DNA from 4 places in the Streptomyces sp. SudanB25_2051 genome. Region 1 is predicted to be linked to each of the others. Evidence: riboswitches for the same ligand, from Rfam matches in the RefSeq annotation. Region 1 holds a riboswitch; each other region holds the start of a gene.
The links. A riboswitch is a leader RNA that binds a small molecule or an ion and turns the genes downstream of it on or off. The one in region 1 is predicted to bind cyclic di-AMP.
Positions count from the first base shown of each region.

Region 1 (2,178 bases):
GACCGCGTCGCCGAATGCGAGACCGGTGGCATGTGGAGTGCCGACCTCGGCAACGGCTACTACGGCGGCCTCCAGCTGTCGCAGGAGACCTGGCAGGCGTACGGAGGCACGGCGTACGCGCCGCGCGCCGACCTCGCCAGCCGCTCCGAGCAGATAGCCGTCGCGGAGAAGGTCTACGCCGCCCAGGGCTCCGCCGCCTGGGAGACCTGCGCGCCCATCGCGAACCTCGGCGGCGCCGGCGAGGAATCCGCCCCGGCGGAGACCGCCCCCGACGCCACGCCCGACGCCACCGCGGACACCGGCACCGGCGGCGAAGCCGCCAAGCCGGCCCCGGACGAGCAGCCCACCACGCCGGACGACGCCCCGGCCGGCACCGAGGGCTCAACGGGCTCCGGCGCGGCGGGCCTGCCCGGCGAGCCCACCGCGCCCGCCACCCCGGACGCGACGGCCTCCCCGACCGCGCCCGCGGCCCCCTCCACCGACCCCACCGCCCCCGGCGACGCCTCCGCGGCCGAGGACGGCACGGGCACCCCCGCGACCGGCACCGGCAAGCACCGCGGCGAACCCGCCAAGGAGGAAGCCGGGGCCGTCCCGACGCTTCCGGGCGGAACCGACGAGACCACCGGAACGGGCAATCCGGCCGAGAGCCGCGAATCCGGCAGGCACGCCTCGCGCGGTGACGGAACGGCACGTACGGGCGACGGGCTCGCCCCGGACGGTACGTACACCGTCCAGCCCGGCGACAACCTCTGGACCATCGCGGACAGCCACGAGCTGCCCGGCGGCTGGACGGCGCTCTACGACGCGAACCGCGAGACCGTGGGTACCGACCCCGACCTCATCCTCCCTGGCCAGAGCCTCGACCTGGGCGCGAACGAGGGGTAGTTACGGGCAGGAATGTCCGTTTCTTCGAAGTGAGACAAGAGTCTCTTTGCCTCAACTCGCGCCCCTGCGCCGCCCGGTCCGTCCGTTTCCGCCCCTACCTGCGCAAACGCCCTTATGGGGCAGGCGCGTAGGGGCGGATTGACCGGGATGTCCGTCTTTGATCTCCGCATGGGTCTGTGCTTACCGTCGATACCGCTCGCCACCGCGGGCCCCGTCCGACCGGTAACGCCGAATCCTGCCGCCGGACGACGGGAACAGTCGACGCATCACGCGCCGTAGGCAGGAGCGGGGGACCCAAGGTAAGCGCCGGGCCCTGCCGTCGAGAGACGGCCGGACCGGCTAGGGGTGAAGCCGCGCGCCACCAGCGCGCGGCCGGGCACTCACCAGGCCCGAACCCGACAGCTCACCTCGCAGGCGTCGGTGAGGAGATTCGCCATGCTGAATTCCGGCAAGGGAAAGCACCGTCGCCCGTCCAAGGCCGTCCGTCTCGCCGCGTTCGCCGGCATCACCGGTGTGGCCGTCGCCGCCCCGCTGATGGGCGCCACGTCCGCCAGTGCCGCGACCGCCGCCGAGTGGGACCGCGTCGCGCAGTGCGAGTCCGGCGGCAACTGGTCCATCAACACCGGCAACGGCTACTACGGCGGCCTGCAGTTCTCGGCCTCCACCTGGGCCGCGTACGGCGGCACGCAGTACGCCCCCACCGCCGACAAGGCCAGCAAGTCCCAGCAGATAGCCATCGCCGAGAAGGTCCTCGCGGGCCAGGGCAAGGGCGCCTGGCCGTCCTGCGGCGTCGGCCTGTCCAGCACCCCGTACGGCGGCGCCCCCGAGCGCACCGCCGAGCAGCCCACCACGCGCAGCGAGCAGCGCACCGCGCCGAAGGCCGAGACGGCGCAGCCGAAGGCCGCCGCGCCGAAGGCCGAGTCGAAGACCGTCACCACCCCGACCGGCGAGAAGGTCGAGAAGGGCGACGGCGAGTACAAGGTCAAGGCCGGCGACACGCTCAGCACCATCGCCGCCGCGAAGGACGTCAAGGGCGGCTGGAAGAAGCTGTTCGACCTGAACAAGGACATCGTCGCCGACGCCGACCTCATCTACCCGGGCCAGCAGCTCCACCTGAGCTGACCCGCCCACCGGGCCGGCGCCCCTGAGCCGGCCCGCCCCCGGCCCGCCCCCCGGGGCCGCCCGCCCTCCGGGGCCGGGCCGCCCGCGCGGGCCGTCCCCCGAGCCGCCCCGGCCCGCCGCGCATCCCCCCGTGCGCGGCGGTCCGGGGCATCGGCCTTCCCGGTACCGCCG
Region 1 covers NZ_OZ186787.1:2,543,247-2,545,424, reverse strand. Annotated here, with positions in the region: gene ACSUPT_RS11230 (transglycosylase family protein) at 1-885, shown strand, start outside; cyclic di-AMP (ydaO/yuaA leader) riboswitch at 1,147-1,317, shown strand; gene ACSUPT_RS11225 (transglycosylase family protein) at 1,321-2,007, shown strand.

Region 2 (2,178 bases), 2.1 Mb from region 1:
GGTACGGCCCCGCTCCCCCGGCGGGGCCGTATCGCCGGGGAGGCCGCGGCGCCCGCGGGGCACCCGGCGGGCCGGTCGGTCGGCGCGTCGGGTGCCCCGCGGGCGGTCGGGGTCAGTACGGGCCGTTGACGTTGTCGATGGAGCCGTACCGGTCGGCGGCGTAGTTGCACGCGGCCGTGATGTTGGCGACCGGGTCGTACGGGTCGAACGGCGTACCGGGCACGTGGTAGGCGCGGAACGTGGGGTCGATCACCTGGAGGAGGCCCTTGGAGGGCGTACCGGCGGCGGCGTTCGAGTCCCAGTTGTTGATCGCGAGCGGATTTCCGGAGGACTCGCGCATGATGTTGCGGTGAATTCCCTCGTAAGTGCCGGGAATTCCGCGCTGGGCCATGATGTCCAGCGATTCCTTGATCCAGCCGTCGAGGTTGTCGGCATAGGACTTCACGGCGGTCTGGACGACGGCGGTGCGGGCGGCGGAACGGTCGGCGCGGACGGCCGTGGAACGCTCGGCGGCGGCCTTCGCCGCGGCCGGGGCCTTGGCGCCGACGGTGAGCTTCAGACCCGGACGGATGAGTGACGGGTTGTCACCGATGGCGTTCTTGTTGTCCGCGTAGAGCTTCTTCCAGCCGCCGCTCAGGGAGTGCTCGGCGGCGATGCCGGAAAGGGTGTCGCCGGCGACCACGGTGTGCGTGACGGTCTTGGCGGCCTTGACGGCGGCGGGCGCCGCGGCGGGCGCCTGGGCGGCGACGGAGATCGCGGCGGGGGCCGCGCTCGGGGCGGCGGAGGCGGTGGCCGCGCCGGTCAGGGGCAGGGCGAGGGCGGCTCCGCCGGTGCTCGCGACGACGAGTCCACGGCTGAGGCGGCTGCTCTTGGGGCGACGGTGCTTACCCTGTGCGGGCATGGGGCGTTTCCTCTCCGACGCCTGCGAGGTGAGCTGTCGGGTTCGGGCTGGAGATGCCCGGCCGCGGTCGCCCGCGACTTCACCCCAAGCCGTTCCGGATGACCGGAACGGCGGCTTACCTGGTTCCCCCGCTCCTGCCGAGCGTGAATGTGTGAGTGCTGGAGCCCGGAAGGCGGCAGGATTCGGCGTTCCCTCCGGAATGACGGTGACCGTAAACGACATCCGCGGGGCGGAACAAGGCCGGGAATTTCCCGCGAAGATCCATTTCCGGGGCCGGTGGCGGCGAAATTCCGTACCACCGCGCGGCGTACGCGCGATTTCCCCTCCGGACCGCCGTGACCGACATCACGGATTACGGGCGGCGGTGGCGTTGCCCTCACCACACCGCAAAATTGCGCCAATTGACCACCAGTCGGCAAATCTCACAAACACCCCAAATCAGACATAGGTCCGGAGTCGCCTCCGTTCGGGTGGACCCGGCGCCCGGACGGGCGCGCGACCCGCCGGCAGCGGTTGCGGTTCCCGCCCCGGCCGCGAGGGTGAGGATGTCGCAAACTGACCAAACAGGGGCGAAATCGTGCATAAAACACCACTGAGGATGTCACCGCGCCGGACCCTCCTCGCCGCAGCCGCGCTGCTGGGGCTGACCGCCACCGCCGCCGCGGTCCCGGCGTCCGTCGCACAGGCGGAACCCGCCGTCTCGGCGCCCGGCGCCGTCATCGCCGACTGGGCCCGGCTCACGGGCGAGGTCGTCGACCCGGAAGGCAAGTCGAACTCGTCGGAGACGTCCGTCTGGCACGCCGTCGTCTCGGCGGGCATGTACAACGCGGTCGTCGGCATCGAGGGCCGCTACGAGCCGTACCGCTGGAGCGAGCGGGGGCCCGGTTCGGCGTCCTCCGTGGCCGCCGCCGCGACCGCCGCCCACGACGTGCTGCTCCACTACTTCCCCCAGGCCGAGCCGAAGCTGGAGAGCGCCTACGCCGCCTCGCTCGCCGAGGTGCCGGACGGGCCCGCCGAGAAGGCCGGCGTGGAGTTCGGCCGCCGCGCGGCGGCCCACATGGTCGCGCTGCGCAAGGACGACGGCTTCGGCGCCCAGGTCCCCTTCACCACCTCGCCGGCCCTCGGGGTGTGGCGGCCCACGCCGCCCGCGCAGCAGCCGTTCACCAGTTCGTGGCTGGGGCGTCTGCGCCCGATGCTCATCGAGCGGCCCGACCACTTCCGGCCCGCGGCGCCTCCCGCGCTGACGTCCGCCCGCTATGCCGCCGACCTGATCGAGG
Region 2 covers NZ_OZ186787.1:412,183-414,360, forward strand. Annotated here, with positions in the region: gene ACSUPT_RS01825 (transglycosylase SLT domain-containing protein) at 113-901, opposite strand; cyclic di-AMP (ydaO/yuaA leader) riboswitch at 905-1,065, opposite strand; gene ACSUPT_RS01830 (vanadium-dependent haloperoxidase) at 1,500-2,178, shown strand, end outside.
Region 2: it holds a riboswitch for cyclic di-AMP, as region 1 does, so the genes downstream of both, ACSUPT_RS01825 (transglycosylase SLT domain-containing protein) here and ACSUPT_RS11225 (transglycosylase family protein) in region 1, are expected to answer to the same signal.

Region 3 (2,178 bases), 1.5 Mb from region 1:
AGTCGTACGAGGACGGGCCCGCCGCCCCGCGGACGTACGGTTTGCCGAGCTGCGCGCGGGCGAACGCCAGCACCTTCTCGGCCTTGGCGGCATAGGAGCCGCCGCCCGTACCCGCCGCGCCGCCGCAGAGCCGCGTCGCGCCCTCCGCACCCTCCGGTGCGGGAGCGCTCGCGTCCGGACCGGCCACCGCCCCGGACGCGCCCCCCGGCAGGGCCTCCGTGCCGGAACCCGCACCCGTGCGCTCCCACGCCGGCCCCGGCGGCAACTGCTCCCGGTCGCCGGCCGTCACCCGGTGCAGCACGGCCCGCGCCTCCGCGAGCTTCGCGCGCGTGGTCCGCTTCGCCGCCCGGAGCGACGCCTGCGCGTCGGCCGGCTGCCGCTCCGGCGCCGCCTCCGCCCGCCCGGCCGGGTACTCGCCCGCCCGCCCCCGCGGCTCCGCGGGCAGGTCCAGCGGCCGGGCCCGGTCCCCGGCCGCCGTCGAAGCGTCCGGGAGCGGCAGCGACGCCCTCGGGCCGAGCGCCCCCGGACGGGTGCGCGGCGCCCCGGCCGGCGCCGCGTCGACCGCGCGCGGCTGCGCGCCCGCGGCGTCCCCGGGCCGGTGGTTCCTGCCGGCCGCCGTACCGGCCTGCCGGTACAGGTCGTCGACCTTCCGCTGGACCTCCTCGACGCTCGGTTTGCCGGCCGGAGCCGTACCGGCCGCCGGAGCGGCGGCCGCGCTCTGCGCCGACAGCAGGGTCACGGACGCCACGGCGGCCGTGGTGAAACCGACAGCGGGGGACTGGGCACCGATGATGCGTGCGGTGCTCCGGCTGCGCGGCTTGCGATGCGATGCCAAGGCTCGGCATCTCCTTCCATGGACCGCCTACCGGGTTAGCTGACGGGTTCGGGCGCGAACGGAAGGTGCCCTACGGCCCCGCCGCGGCAGCGGCGTGAGCCGATTCACCCCGGTGGTACTGGGTGGGTCCCCGGCTCCGGAGGGTGCGCGCGCCTGCCGTGGGCGGGCAGGCGGCGGCGCGCCGGATTCGGCGGGGGCGGCCCGGTCGGCGCGGGTCGCCGAAACGGGGGACGGGCCGCTCGTGCGAGCACGCTAGCCAACCCGCGGCGGGGCTGTGAAGGACGTCGCGCGATATGCCCGATACGTTTCCGTGTCCTGGCCGTAACCGGCGTCCTCACCCGTACGCGGCCGCTGCCGGCACCCGTGCGCCCGCGCACCGTCGCTTCCGCGTCGCTGAGCGTGAGGGTCCGCGTTCCGGCCCGGCCTGTCAGTGGGGCCGCCTAGACTCGGTAGGCGATGAGCAGCCTCTTTGACGACAGCTTCCTGGCGGATCTCCGCAACCACCCCGCGGAGGAGCCCCCGCCGCCCGAGGACTCCGAGGTCCCCCCGGCCGCGGAGGAGGTCCCGTACGACCTCTTCGAGGGGAAGTTCGACGTGCCCCCGGCCCGCGACCCGTACTACCGGGACGGCTCGCCCCGCCCCGTCGTGAGCCCGGAGGCCCTGCTCGACGGGTTGAACGAGCAGCAGCGCGCCGCCGTCGTCCACCACGGCACGCCGCTGCTGATCGTCGCCGGCGCGGGCTCCGGCAAGACGCGGGTGCTCACCCACCGCATCGCCCATCTCCTCGCCACGCGCCATGTGCACCCCGGCCAGATACTGGCGATCACGTTCACCAACAAGGCCGCGGGCGAGATGAAGGAGCGCGTCGAGCAGCTCGTCGGCCCGCGGGCGAACGCCATGTGGGTCATGACGTTCCACAGCGCGTGCGTGCGCATCCTGCGCCGCGAGTCGAAGAAGCTCGGCTTCACCTCGTCGTTCTCGATCTACGACGCCGCCGACTCCAAGCGCCTGATGGCCCTGGTCTGCCGCGATCTGGACCTCGACCCGAAGCGGTATCCGCCGAAGTCGTTCAGCGCCAAGGTCTCCAACCTCAAGAACGAGCTCATCGACGAGGAGACCTTCGCCGACCAGGCGGCCGACGGCTTCGAGAAGACCCTCGCCGAGGCGTACCGGATGTACCAGGCGCGGCTGCGCGAGGCCAACGCCCTGGACTTCGACGACATCATCATGACGACGGTCCACCTGCTCCAGGCGTTCCCCGACGTCGCCGAGCACTACCGCCGCCGCTTCCGCCACGTCCTCGTCGACGAGTACCAGGACACCAACCACGCGCAGTACACGCT
Region 3 covers NZ_OZ186787.1:4,079,600-4,081,777, forward strand. Annotated here, with positions in the region: gene ACSUPT_RS18455 (NlpC/P60 family protein) at 1-835, opposite strand, end outside; cyclic di-AMP (ydaO/yuaA leader) riboswitch at 844-993, opposite strand; gene pcrA (DNA helicase PcrA) at 1,292-2,178, shown strand, end outside.
Region 3: it holds a riboswitch for cyclic di-AMP, as region 1 does, so the genes downstream of both, ACSUPT_RS18455 (NlpC/P60 family protein) here and ACSUPT_RS11225 (transglycosylase family protein) in region 1, are expected to answer to the same signal.

Region 4 (2,178 bases), 3.9 Mb from region 1:
TCCGCTCTCGCCGCGCCCGCCGCGAACGCGTCCGTCGTGCCGATCGGCCCCGGCGGCCCCTCGCTCCTCAGCCAGGTGGACGACCTCGCCACGAGCGGGGTCGACGAGGACCACCGCCACCAGGTGCCGAAGGTGACCGAGCAGTTCGGCGGGCTCAGCGGCGTGCAGCAGCTGGGGCAGCTGCGGCAGGTCGTCGCCCCGGTGGCGCCCGTGCTCGGACTGGTGCCGGGACTGTAGGACCCGCCCACCCCTCGGAGGCGGCCCTCGAAGCGTGCCCCCGGACATGATGGTCCGGGGGCACACTCATGGGCGGGACTTCATGTGCCGGAGCCCTCGCGGGCCGGTCCGGGGCCGGGTCCTGGGCCTGGCGGCCGGTCAGGTTCGAGACAAGGGCGCTGGCCTGTCCGGCCGTCAGGCCCTGGGTGGCGGTCCGGGATACCGGCACGGCGCCACCCGGGGCACCGAGCATGCCCCGCGGGGTCTCAGCGGACCCGGCCGAACAGGACCTTGCTGGTCCAGAGCCGCTCCAGCTTGACCACGGAGCCGGCCTTCGGGGAGTGCCAGATGCGGTTGCTGCCGGCGTAGATGCCGACGTGGTACACCCGGCCGCCGGAGTGGAAGAACACCAGGTCGCCCTTGCGGAGGCTGGACGCCGAGATGTGGCGTGTCTTGTTGTACTGCTGCTGCGCGGTGCGCGGCAGGTTCTTGCCGGCCTTCTTGTAGGCATACAGCGTCAGGCCGGAGCAGTCGAACCGGGTCGGCCCGGCGGCCCCGTACTTGTAGGGGGAGCCCTTCTTCGACGCGGCCACGTTGAGGGCCTTCGTCGCGTACGACGGACCTGCCGTCTGCGCCTGCGCCTCGGGGGTGGCCCCCGGTGCCAGCAGGGTGCCGGCGAGGGCGGCGACGGTCAGCGCCGAGACGGCGCCGGTCCGGGACAGCTTGGACGGAACGTGATTCTGCGCGGTCATGCGCAACCCTTCGTCATCCGCCTGCGAAGGATGACCTGTCGGGTTCGGGCTGCGAAGTTGCCCGGCCGCTGACGCGGCTTCACCCCAAGGAACGGCCCTGGCGGGCACGTCCCGTACTGCTGGGTCCTCCACTCCTGCCGATCCACTTCGTGTCGACCAGATCCGGACGGCGGCAGGACTCGGCGTCCGCCCGGACCGCCTCGCCACGGCGGCGAGGGCTTGTCGTCGTCAAGGATCTTGACCCATTTCGGGAGGGATCTTCGAACGGAATCGGCATTTTGTGAGACTCCTCACCGTTGGCCGGATCGGCGTGTCGCGGATGGCCGAAGGGTTGCGGAGGGGTGTCCGCGGGGTGTGTGGCGGACGTCTCGGAGCGCTCGTGATCGCGGCGCGTTACCCTGTCCGGGTGACTCTTCTCGTGATGCGCCGACACGTCGACTACGTGCGCGTCACGACCATGAGCTGTCTGCGCCAGGACTGACTTCTCCCCTTCTCCACCTCTCCACCGGTCCTGCAGCGACGCACCCTCCCGGCACACTCCCGCCGGAGCCTTCCGTACGCCGCGTTCCCGTCATCCTCGGGCAGCAGGGCCTCGTCACACGCGAAACGGAAGCCACACCATGCCTGCCACGACCGCCACCGCCGCCCCCTCCGCCGCCCCGGTCCTGCCCGTCATCGACCTGTCCGCCGCCGACGACCCGCGCACCCGCGAGGCGTTCCACCGGGACTTGCTCGCCGCGGCCCGCGACGTGGGGTTCCTGCATCTGACCGGGCATGGTGTCAGCGAGCGGGAGATCGCCCGGATCATGGAGCTGACCAGGGCGTTCTTCGCACTGCCCGAGGCCGACCGGCTGGCGCTCAGCAATCTGAACTCGCCGCACTTCCGGGGCTACACGCGCGTCGGGCACGAGCTGACCGGCGGCCGTTCCGACTGGCGCGACCAGCTGGACGTGGGCGCCGAACGCCCCGCTCCCGCGGTGGGCCCGGACGACCCGGCGTACCTGTGGCTGGAGGGGCCCAACCAGTGGCCCGCGGCGCTGCCGGAACTGCGCACGGCCGTCCTCGACTGGCAGGACCGGCTCGCGGCCGTGGCGCACCGGCTGCTGCGGGAGCTGCTGACCGCGCTGGGCGCGCCCGCCGACTTCTTCGACGACGCGTTCGCCGAGCGGCCGCACCTGCACACCAAGCTCGTCCGCTACCCCGGTTCGGC
Region 4 covers NZ_OZ186787.1:6,461,100-6,463,277, reverse strand. Annotated here, with positions in the region: gene ACSUPT_RS28365 (hypothetical protein) at 1-237, shown strand, start outside; gene ACSUPT_RS28360 (C40 family peptidase) at 483-968, opposite strand; cyclic di-AMP (ydaO/yuaA leader) riboswitch at 972-1,146, opposite strand; gene ACSUPT_RS28355 (isopenicillin N synthase family dioxygenase) at 1,589-2,178, shown strand, end outside.
Region 4: it holds a riboswitch for cyclic di-AMP, as region 1 does, so the genes downstream of both, ACSUPT_RS28360 (C40 family peptidase) here and ACSUPT_RS11225 (transglycosylase family protein) in region 1, are expected to answer to the same signal.